Pueribacillus theae: one gene and its partner. Each later gene encodes a partner of the first gene's protein in a complex. Links are inferred from orthologs where the notes say so. Each region holds a gene or a part of one and is shown in the gene's direction. Other genes may lie near its edges.

Region 1 (5,472 bases):
ACTTCCACGTGTGCGCGATTTCCGCGGCGTTTCCAAAAAAGCATTCGACGGAAGAGGCAACTATACACTTGGCATTAAAGAACAATTGATTTTTCCGGAAATTGATTATGATAAAGTGAACAAAGTTCGTGGCATGGACATTGTGATTGTAACAACTGCAAAAACGGACGAAGAAGCTCGGGAATTACTTTTACAATTTGGTATGCCGTTTCAAAAATAACGAATAGTTAAGGAGGTTACAGCGTGGCAAAAAAATCAATGATCGCTAAACAAAGGCGCCCACAAAAATATCAAGTGCGCGAATACACCCGCTGTGAACGCTGCGGACGTCCTCATTCAGTCATTCGCAAGTTCAAACTGTGCCGTATTTGTTTCCGTGAACTCGCATATAAAGGTCAAATTCCTGGCGTAAAAAAAGCCAGTTGGTAATCCCGTTTCGGGGAAGGAGGTAAATAGGAAATGGTCATGACAGATCCAGTTGCAGATATGCTTACCAGAATTCGCAACGCGAATACTGTACGTCTTGATAAATTAGAAGTTCCAGCTTCAAAAATGAAAAAAGAAATTGCTGAAATTTTGAAGCGAGAAGGGTTTATTCGTGACGTTGAATATATCGAAGATAATAAGCAAGGTATCATTCGGATCTTTTTGAAATACGGAAAAGATAACGAACGCGTCATCACTGGGCTAAAACGCATCAGCAAGCCAGGTTTGCGTGTTTATGCAAAAGCGAACGAAGTGCCTCGTGTACTTGGCGGATTAGGAATTGCAATTGTTTCAACTTCAAAAGGCGTTTTAACAGATAGAGAAGCACGCGGCCAGCAAATCGGCGGCGAAGTATTAGCATACGTTTGGTAAAAAAGAGTCAACGAATGGAGGTGTACGTATGTCTCGTATAGGATTAAAGCCGATTGAAATCCCAAACGGAGTAACAGTTACAAAAAACGGCAGCACCGTCACAGTGAAAGGCCCGAAAGGGGAATTAACACGGACATTCAATGCCGATATGATTATCGATATCCAAGAGAAAGAAATCACTGTCTCTCGTCCAAGCGATCAAAAAGATCACCGTTCACTGCATGGTACGACGCGCAGCTTGATTAATAATATGGTTCAAGGTGTAACGAACGGATTTGAACGCAACCTTGAATTAGTCGGTGTCGGATACAGAGCGAGCAAGCAGGGCCAGAAGCTTGTTTTAAACGTTGGTTATTCACACCCGGTTGAATTTGTTCCTGAAAAAGACATCGAAATCGATGTGCCTTCGAACACAAAAGTTATCGTAAAAGGCATCGACAAAGAGCGTGTCGGTGAATTGGCAGCAAATATTCGCGCAGTTAGGCCGCCTGAACCATACAAAGGCAAAGGCATTCGCTATGAAGGCGAGTATGTACGCCGTAAGGAAGGCAAAACTGGTAAGTAATCTTTGAAACAGAAAGGAGTGGCTCTCAGTGATTACAAAGATCGATCGAAATAAAAACAGAAAAAAACGCCATCTTCGTGTTCGTCGGAATCTTAAAGGGACTGCAGAATGCCCTCGCCTCAATGTGTTTCGTTCAACGAAACATATGTATGCTCAATTAATTGATGACGAAAAAGGCGTAACACTCGCTTCAGCTTCCACGCTCGATAAAGAAATCGACGTCCAAAATGGCGGAAATATTGAAGCGGCACAAAAAGTAGGCGAACTCATCGCAAAGCGCGCAACAGAAAAAGGTTTCACAAACGTCGTATTTGATCGCGGCGGCAACATCTATCATGGACGTGTAAAAGCTTTGGCAGATGCAGCTAGAGAAGCCGGCTTGCAATTTTAATCGAAAAAGGAGGGAATAGAATGGCTGCTATTGATGCTAGCAAACTCGAACTCGAAGAACGTGTAGTAACGGTAAACCGTGTAGCAAAAGTAGTGAAAGGTGGACGCCGTTTTCGTTTTGCTGCGATTGTTGTCGTGGGAGATAAAAATGGCCATGTCGGTTTTGGAACTGGAAAAGCACAAGAAGTTCCAGAAGCGATCCGTAAAGCGGTCGAGGATGCGAAGAAAAACTTAATTTCCGTGCCACGTGTAAACACAACGATTCCTCATGAAGTGATCGGCCGTTTCGGCGCAGGCAAAGTTCTCTTAAAGCCAGCTTCAGAAGGTACTGGAGTTATCGCTGGAGGCCCTGTTCGTGCCGTGCTTGAACTTGGCGGGATCGGAGACATTCTTTCAAAATCACACGGCTCAAGCAACCCGATCAACATGGTGCGTGCAACGATTGAAGGAATCAAAAACTTAAAGCGCGCAGAAGATGTTGCTAAATTGCGCGGCAAGTCTGTAGAAGAATTGTTAGGATAAGGAGGGAAATCCGATGGCTAAGCAATTAGAAATCACCCTCACTCGTAGTCCGATTGGACGCCCTAAGGATCAACGCGTGACGGTTACAACTCTTGGGCTTAAGAAACTCAATCATACCGTCGTTCACAATGACAACCCAGCGATTCGCGGCATGGTTGCAAAAGTCTCTCATCTTGTGACAGTAAAAGAAATCGAAGCGTAAATTGACAGATTCAGCAGATAGGAATAAGGAGGTGCCAAGATGAAACTTCATGAATTAAAGCCATCAGAAGGTTCACGTCACTCAAGAAAGCGTGTTGGACGCGGAATCGGATCAGGAAACGGAAAAACAGCCGGCAAAGGCCATAAAGGACAAAATGCCCGTTCTGGCGGAGGTGTGCGCCCTGGTTTTGAAGGTGGGCAAATGCCGCTATTCCAGCGTCTGCCTAAGCGTGGTTTTACAAACATTAACCGTAAAGAATATGCAGTCGTTAATCTCGAGAAACTAAACCGTTTTGATGAGGGAACGGAAGTTACGCCAGAATTGCTGCTTGAAACTCGCGTCATCAGCAAGCTGAAAGACGGTGTCAAAATTTTAGGTAATGGAGCTCTCGAGAAAAAGCTTACGGTAAAAGCCCATAAGTTTTCTTCATCTGCTAAAGAAGCAATCGAAACAGCAGGCGGAAACGTCGAGGTGATTTAATGTTCGGGACAATTTCCAACATGTTCCGGGTCAGTGATTTAAGGAATAAAATCCTATTTACGCTCCTTATGCTTATTGTATTTCGAATTGGAGCCTTCATTCCTGTCCCAGGAGTGAATAAAGATGTGCTCCAATTTGGCGGAGATGCCGGCTTGTTCGGTGTTCTCAACACATTTGGCGGAGGCGCATTACAGAGGTTTTCTATCTTTGCAATGGGAGTTATGCCCTATATCACTGCCTCTATTATTGTTCAGTTGTTACAAATGGATGTTGTTCCGAAATTTGCAGAATGGGCGAAACAAGGTGAAGTTGGCAGGCGTAAGCTTGCTCAATTTACCCGGTACGGAACGATTGTTCTAGGATTCATTCAGGCGTTGGCATTGTCGTTCGGGTTTAACAACTTGTTCCCCGGGTTAGTGCCAAACCCAAGCGTGTCCACTTACTTGTTAATCGCACTAGTTCTTACCGCTGGAACAGCATTTTTAATGTGGCTGGGTGAACAAATTACGGCAAAGGGAATTGGGAACGGAATTTCGATCATTATCTTTGCTGGGATTGTTGCTGCAATACCGACAAGCATCCAACAAATTTATTTGCAGCAATTTCAAAACCCAGATCAATTATTTTTAAGCATCGTGAAGGCCATTGGCTTGATCATCGCTATTTTGCTTATCGTTGTTGCGATTATTTTTGTTCAACAAGGATTGCGCAAAATCCCAATCCAATATGCAAAACGGGCAGTAGGACGCCAAACTGTTGGCGGGCAATCGACACATCTGCCAATCAAAGTGAACGCAGCGGGTGTTATCCCTGTTATTTTTGCAGTTGCCATATTCTATACACCGCGTACGGTTGCCGGGTTTTTCGGCGACAGCAAGATTGCGAATTGGCTTGTGCAGACAGTTGATTATACACACCCAATTGGCGGGACGATTTATGCACTGTTGATCATTGGTTTTACTTATTTCTATACGTTTGTTCAAGTGAATCCGGAGCAAATGGCGGATAATCTTAAAAAGCAAGGCGGCTATATTCCAGGGATACGCCCCGGAAAAAACACACAAACATACATTACGCGTATTTTGTACCGTCTTACGTTTGTTGGATCTCTTTTTCTTGCGATTGTCGCGATCATCCCCGTATTTTTTACGACGTTGGCAAATCTTCCTCCGAGCGTACAAATTGGAGGAACGAGCATACTTATCGTCGTTGGTGTTGCTCTCGATACAATGAAGCAAATAGAAAGCCAACTCATTAAACGCCATTATAAAGGATTCATAAAATAAAAGAATGCTTTATTATGGAGGGATAAGATGGATCTCGTATTAATGGGTCTGCCTGGTGCAGGCAAGGGTACTCAAGCAGAAATGATTGTAGAGAAGTATGGCATCCCTCACATTTCAACCGGAGATATGTTCCGTGCAGCAATGAAAGAAGGGACCCCACTTGGAAAGCAAGCGAAAGCTTATATGGATGCAGGCGACTTAGTCCCAGACGAAGTAACAAACGGGATTGTTCGCGAACGTTTATCAAAACAAGATTGCGAGAACGGGTTCCTGCTTGACGGATTTCCAAGAACGGTACCGCAAGCTGAGGCGCTTGATGCGATGTTGGAAGAGATGAACCGTGGGATTGACTATGTGCTTCACATTGACGTTGACCGTGAAAAACTAATGGAGCGCCTAACTGGCAGAAGAATATGCCGCAACTGCGGCGCGACATACCATATGATCTTTAACCCGCCGGCCCGTCCGGGAGTCTGCGACAAATGCAGCGGCGAACTTTACCAACGTGAAGATGATAACGAAGCAACAGTGGGCAATCGCTTGGAAGTAAACATCGCACAACAAGAGCCGCTGCTTACCTATTATAAGAATAAAGATATTTTGAAAACAATTGACGGCAACAGAAAAATCGAAGAAGTCTTTCGAAATGTTGATGAACTTATCGGGAGCCTTTCTGAATGATCATTTCCAAAACACCGCGTGAAATTGCGATTATGCGTGAAGCTGGAAAAATTGTTGCACTGACGCACCAAGAATTACAGAAGCATATTCATGCTGGCGTCACGACGAAACAGCTTGACGAAGTGGCAGATAAATTCATACGGTCTTTAGGTGCAATCCCTTCTTTTAAAGGCTATAATGGATTTACTGGAAGCATTTGTACGTCAGTAAATGAAGAGTTAGTGCACGGCATCCCAGGAAAACGCGTTTTGCTTGAAGGGGATATCATTAGCATCGACATTGGTGCTTACTATAACGGATACCATGGTGATTCTGCTTGGACCTATCCGGTAGGAGAAATCAGTGCTGATAGTATGCGTTTATTGGAAGTGACGGAAGAATCTCTCTATCGGGGTTTAAAAGAAGCAAAGCCTGGCGAACGTCTTTCAAATATCTCTCATGCAATTCAAACGTATGCTGAAGCTGAGGGATTTTCAATTGTTCGTGAG
Region 2 (4,153 bases), on another replicon or contig:
TCAGCACATTTACGCTTTGCTTGGCATGGCAGCGAAAAATGGCGTTGAAAATGTTTATGTCCATGCATTTTTAGATGGACGCGACGTTCCCCCTAAATCAGCGTTAGGCTACATCGAAGAACTCGAAAAGAAAATGGCCGAAACCAGTGTTGGCAAGATTGCTACACTGTCGGGACGTTATTATGCGATGGATCGCGATAAAAGATGGGAACGAGTCGAGAAAACGTATCGTGCAATGGTTTACGGTGAGGGGCCTGCCTATACCGATCCCAAACAGGCGGTGGAGCTGTCATATGATGAAGGAATTACTGATGAATTTGTCATCCCTTCCGTCATTACCGATGCAAATGGCAGCCCAACGGCAACGATTAAAGACAATGATGCCATTATTTTTGTAAACTTCAGGCCGGATCGGGCGATTCAGCTTTCACAAGTTTTTACAAACGATGAATTTAACGGATTTAATCTTGGGAAGGGGTTCCCAAGAAACCTCCATTATGTATGTATGACACACTTTAGCGATACAGTAAACGGAGAAGTTGCTTTTCCGCCGATTAGTTTGGACAATACGTTAGGCGAAACGGTTTCCAAGTTAGGATTAACGCAGCTTCGCATTGCGGAAACGGAGAAATACCCGCATGTTACGTTCTTTTTCAGCGGTGGACAAGAAGAGGAATTCCCTGGCGAGGATCGGATTTTGATTGATTCACCGAAAGTGGCAACGTATGATTTGAAGCCTGAAATGAGTGCGTATGAAGTGACCGATGCACTCCTTGCGGAAATCAATGCGGATAAATATGACCTCATTATTTTAAATTTTGCCAATCCGGATATGGTCGGCCATTCAGGAATGCTTAAACCGACAATCCGTGCGGTGGAAGCAGTTGATGAGTGTTTAGGAAAAATTGTGGATCTCATTATTCAAAAGGGCGGCTCCGCGATTATCACGGCTGATCACGGGAATGCAGACGAAGTGGTAACGCTTGAAGGCAAACCAATGACTGCCCACACAACGAATCCTGTGCCTGTTATTGTGACGAAAAAAGGAGTAGAATTAAGGAATGACGGCATCCTTGCTGATCTTTCTCCAACCCTCTTGCACCTTTTGAACAAAGATCAGCCGAAAGAAATGACAGGAAAATCGTTAATAAAATAAGAGATGAACAAGGAGTGTTTCGAATGTCTATCATTGCTGATGTGTACGGCCGCGAAGTACTTGATTCCCGTGGAAACCCGACAGTTGAAGTTGAAGTTGTGCTGGAATCGGGCGCAGTCGGAAGAGCGCTAGTTCCGAGCGGTGCTTCCACAGGTGAATATGAAGCAGTGGAACTTCGCGACGGCGACAAAAATCGTTATTTAGGAAAAGGTGTTTTAAAAGCAGTCGACAATGTAAACAAGCTAATCGCTCCGGCAATCATTGGTTATGATGCATTGGATCAGCTTGGCGTTGATGAAGCGCTGCTCGAACTTGATGGCACAAACAATAAAGAAAAGCTTGGAGCAAATGCGATTTTGGGCGTTTCGATGGCTGTTGCGAGAGCGGCGGCAGATTACCTTGGGCTTCCGCTTTATGTTTATTTGGGCGGCTTTAACGCAAAGCAGCTTCCTGTCCCAATGATGAATATTTTAAATGGCGGCGAGCACGCCGATAATAACGTTGATATTCAAGAATTTATGATTATGCCTGTCGGAGCGGAGACGTTCGCTGAAGCGCTGCGCTGCGGCGTAGAAATTTTCCATTCGCTGAAAGCTGTACTGAAAGGCAAGGGGTACAACACCGCGGTCGGTGATGAAGGCGGTTTTGCGCCGAATTTAGCTTCGAATGAAGAAGCCCTCCAAACGATTATGGATGCCATTGAAAAAGCGGGATACAAGGCAGGAGAAGAAGTAAAGCTTGCGATGGATGTTGCGTCATCGGAAATGTATAAAGACGGAAAATATCATCTTGCCGGCGAAGGTTTAGTGAAAACATCCGATGAAATGATCGATTTCTATGAAGAACTCATTTCAAAATATCCAATCGTATCCATTGAAGACGGACTTGATGAAAATGATTGGGAAGGCTGGAAGAAATTAACTGACCGCCTTGGCGGCAAAGTCCAGCTCGTTGGAGACGACTTGTTCGTTACAAATACAGAAAAGCTGTCTGAAGGCATTGAAAAAGGGATCGGCAACTCCATTTTAATTAAAGTAAACCAAATCGGTACGTTAACAGAAACGTTTGATGCCATTGAAATGGCGAAACGTGCAGGCTATACTGCTGTCATCTCGCATCGTTCAGGTGAAACGGAAGACAGCACGATTGCGGATATTGCAGTTGCGGCAAATGCCGGCCAAATTAAAACAGGTGCACCGTCAAGAACCGACCGGGTCGCAAAATACAACCAATTGCTCAGAATCGAAGATGAGCTTGCATCTGTTGCTCAATATCCAGGAACAAACGCTTTCTATAATTTAAAGTAAGCAAGCCTCTGTACAGAGGCTTCTCTTTTTGATACATTCATTAGTAAGAGTCTCGTATGAATGGGAGGAAATACGATGCATACTGTTGCTTTGGTCTTGCTTGTTATCGTAGCGATTTGCTTAATTGGAGTCATCCTTTTGCAGCAAGGAAGAAGCGCTGGCCTGTCTGGTGCCATTTCCGGCGGAGCGGAACAGCTCTTTGGCAAACAAAAAGCGCGCGGTATTGATGCGCTATTGGTTCGGATTACAGTGGTTCTTTCTGTTTTGTTTTTCCTTTTGGCGATAGCCGTAGCTTATTTAGTGTAAAATGTTATTCAAAAAGTTTCGGGGTTTACATGACAAACCAGTTCAACGTTACTTTTATAGACTTTTGTTTAGCAGCAGGTTTTTCCCTGCTGTTTTTTAATATGAATTTGGGGAAAAGTACGATTAGGAGTATACGAGGAGGAGATCCATATGAGAATTATTCCGCCAAAGCCATTTACATTTGAAGCAGGAGAGCGCGCCGTGCTGCTTTTGCACGGGTTTACCGGAAATACAGCAGACGTCCGGATGCTTGGCCGCTATTTGCAAAAACGGGGGTATACATGCCATGCACCGCTTTATAAAGGGCACGGCGTTCCGCCTGAAGAACTTGTGAAAACAGGGCCTGAAGACTGGTGGCAGGACGTGATGGAAGGCTATCAATTTTTGAAAGATCAGGGGTATGAAGAAATTGCTGTCGGCGGCCTTTCGCTTGGCGGAGTTTTTTCACTGAAATTGGGTTACACTGAAAACGTAAAGGGACTTTTTACAATGTGTTCCCCAACAACATTTAAGAGCGAGGAATTGATGTTTGAAGGGGTTGTCCGCTATGCGAAGGAATATAAAGAGCTTGAAGGAAAACCGAAAGAGCAAGTTGAAGAAGAAATGGAAGCCTTTCGCAAAACGCCAATGGCAACGCTGAAGCAGTTGCAGGAGCTTAATTTGGAAGTAAGGGACGGATTGAAGAAAATTTCTGTTCCGGTTTTTGTTGCCCAAGGACGCCTAGACCAAGTGATTAATACGGAAAGCGCAGATGAAATCTACAACGGTGTCGGCTCTGAAAATAAAACAATCAAATGGTATGAAGAGTCTGGCCATGTCATTACGCTTGGGAAAGAAAAGGAACAGCTTCAAGAGGATGTTTATGCGTTTTTAGAAGGCCTTGATTGGCAAAGCAAGTAGCACTTATGCATCAAATCTTTATTCCGATCGTTTACATAGCTTTAAATTAGTTAAACATAGAAAAAAGGAGGGTGAAAGATTGAATAAAGAGAAAGCTGATCAAATCCTGGCATTTATGCGTGAAGAAGCATACAAGCCGCTTACAGTAGGGGAACTAGAAGAAGCGTTTGGCTTAAGCGATTCAAGTGAATTCAAAGATTTTGTCAAGACACTGAATTACTTAGAAGATAACGGATTGATTGTAAGAACGAGAAGCAATCGCTATGGCGTTCCAGAGCGAATGAACTTACTGAAGGGGAAGGTGCAAGGAAACGCAAAAGGATTTGCCTTCATCATACCAGAAGAAGACGGATTGCCTGATGTGTATGTTACCCAGTCCGATTTAAATGGAGCGATGAATTCAGATACGGTTATCGTTCGCTTGAACCAAAAATCATCCGGAACAAGGCCTGAAGGCGTCGTTATACGCATTGTTGAACGGGGT

What was found. Proteins that work in one complex are often made in the same cells at the same time.
Region 2: the proteins of secY (region 1) and secG are in contact, whole or in part, in a crystal structure (PDB 5AWW), measured with the Thermus thermophilus proteins. The link is inferred for Pueribacillus theae from one-to-one orthologs. Residues at the interface, in WP_096411648.1 of Thermus thermophilus: Leu14, Gln16, Arg17, Phe20, Ile34, Pro35, Pro37, Ile72, Arg108, Arg109, Asn112, Gln113, Arg116, Ile117, Ile120, Pro145, Gly146, Trp147, Phe152, Phe155, Val156, Val159, Thr160, Val162, Ala163, Gly164, Ala166, Leu167, Trp170, Glu173; in WP_223903268.1 of Thermus thermophilus: Tyr5, Ile9, Tyr12, Leu13, Ala16, Leu19, Val20, Val23, Leu24, Gln26, Glu27, Pro28, Gln30, Gly31, Ala32, Asp34, Leu35, Met36, Gly37, Gly38, Ser39, Ala40, Asp41, Leu42, Phe43, Ala45, Arg46, Val48, Tyr53, Thr56.

Annotation. Positions count from the first base shown.
Region 1 is NZ_QCZG01000004.1:79,281-84,752, reverse strand. Bases 2,258-5,159 are described here. They hold secY (preprotein translocase subunit SecY), read left to right. Parts: upstream 2,258-3,016; coding sequence 3,017-4,303; downstream 4,304-5,159. Other genes in these bases: map (type I methionyl aminopeptidase), read left to right, coding at 4,981-5,159; DCC39_RS03435 (adenylate kinase), read left to right, coding at 4,331-4,984; rplO (50S ribosomal protein L15), read left to right, coding at 2,577-3,017; rpmD (50S ribosomal protein L30), read left to right, coding at 2,349-2,537; rpsE (30S ribosomal protein S5), read left to right, coding at 2,258-2,335. Outside these bases: rplE (50S ribosomal protein L5), read left to right, coding at 1-220; DCC39_RS03475 (type Z 30S ribosomal protein S14), read left to right, coding at 244-429; rpsH (30S ribosomal protein S8), read left to right, coding at 460-858; rplF (50S ribosomal protein L6), read left to right, coding at 887-1,423; rplR (50S ribosomal protein L18), read left to right, coding at 1,452-1,814; more of rpsE, read left to right, coding at 1,835-2,257; more of map, read left to right, coding at 5,160-5,472. UniProt on the Bacillus subtilis protein: The central subunit of the protein translocation channel SecYEG. Consists of two halves formed by TMs 1-5 and 6-10.
Region 2 is NZ_QCZG01000007.1:19,177-23,329, reverse strand. What follows is about bases 1,286-4,153. They hold secG (preprotein translocase subunit SecG), read left to right. Parts: upstream 1,286-2,538; coding sequence 2,539-2,769; downstream 2,770-4,153. Other genes in these bases: rnr (ribonuclease R), read left to right, coding at 3,785-4,153; DCC39_RS04920 (alpha/beta hydrolase), read left to right, coding at 2,920-3,669; eno (phosphopyruvate hydratase), read left to right, coding at 1,286-2,463. In the rest of the region: gpmI (2,3-bisphosphoglycerate-independent phosphoglycerate mutase), read left to right, coding at 1-1,156; more of eno, read left to right, coding at 1,180-1,285. UniProt on the Bacillus subtilis protein: Involved in protein export. Participates in an early event of protein translocation.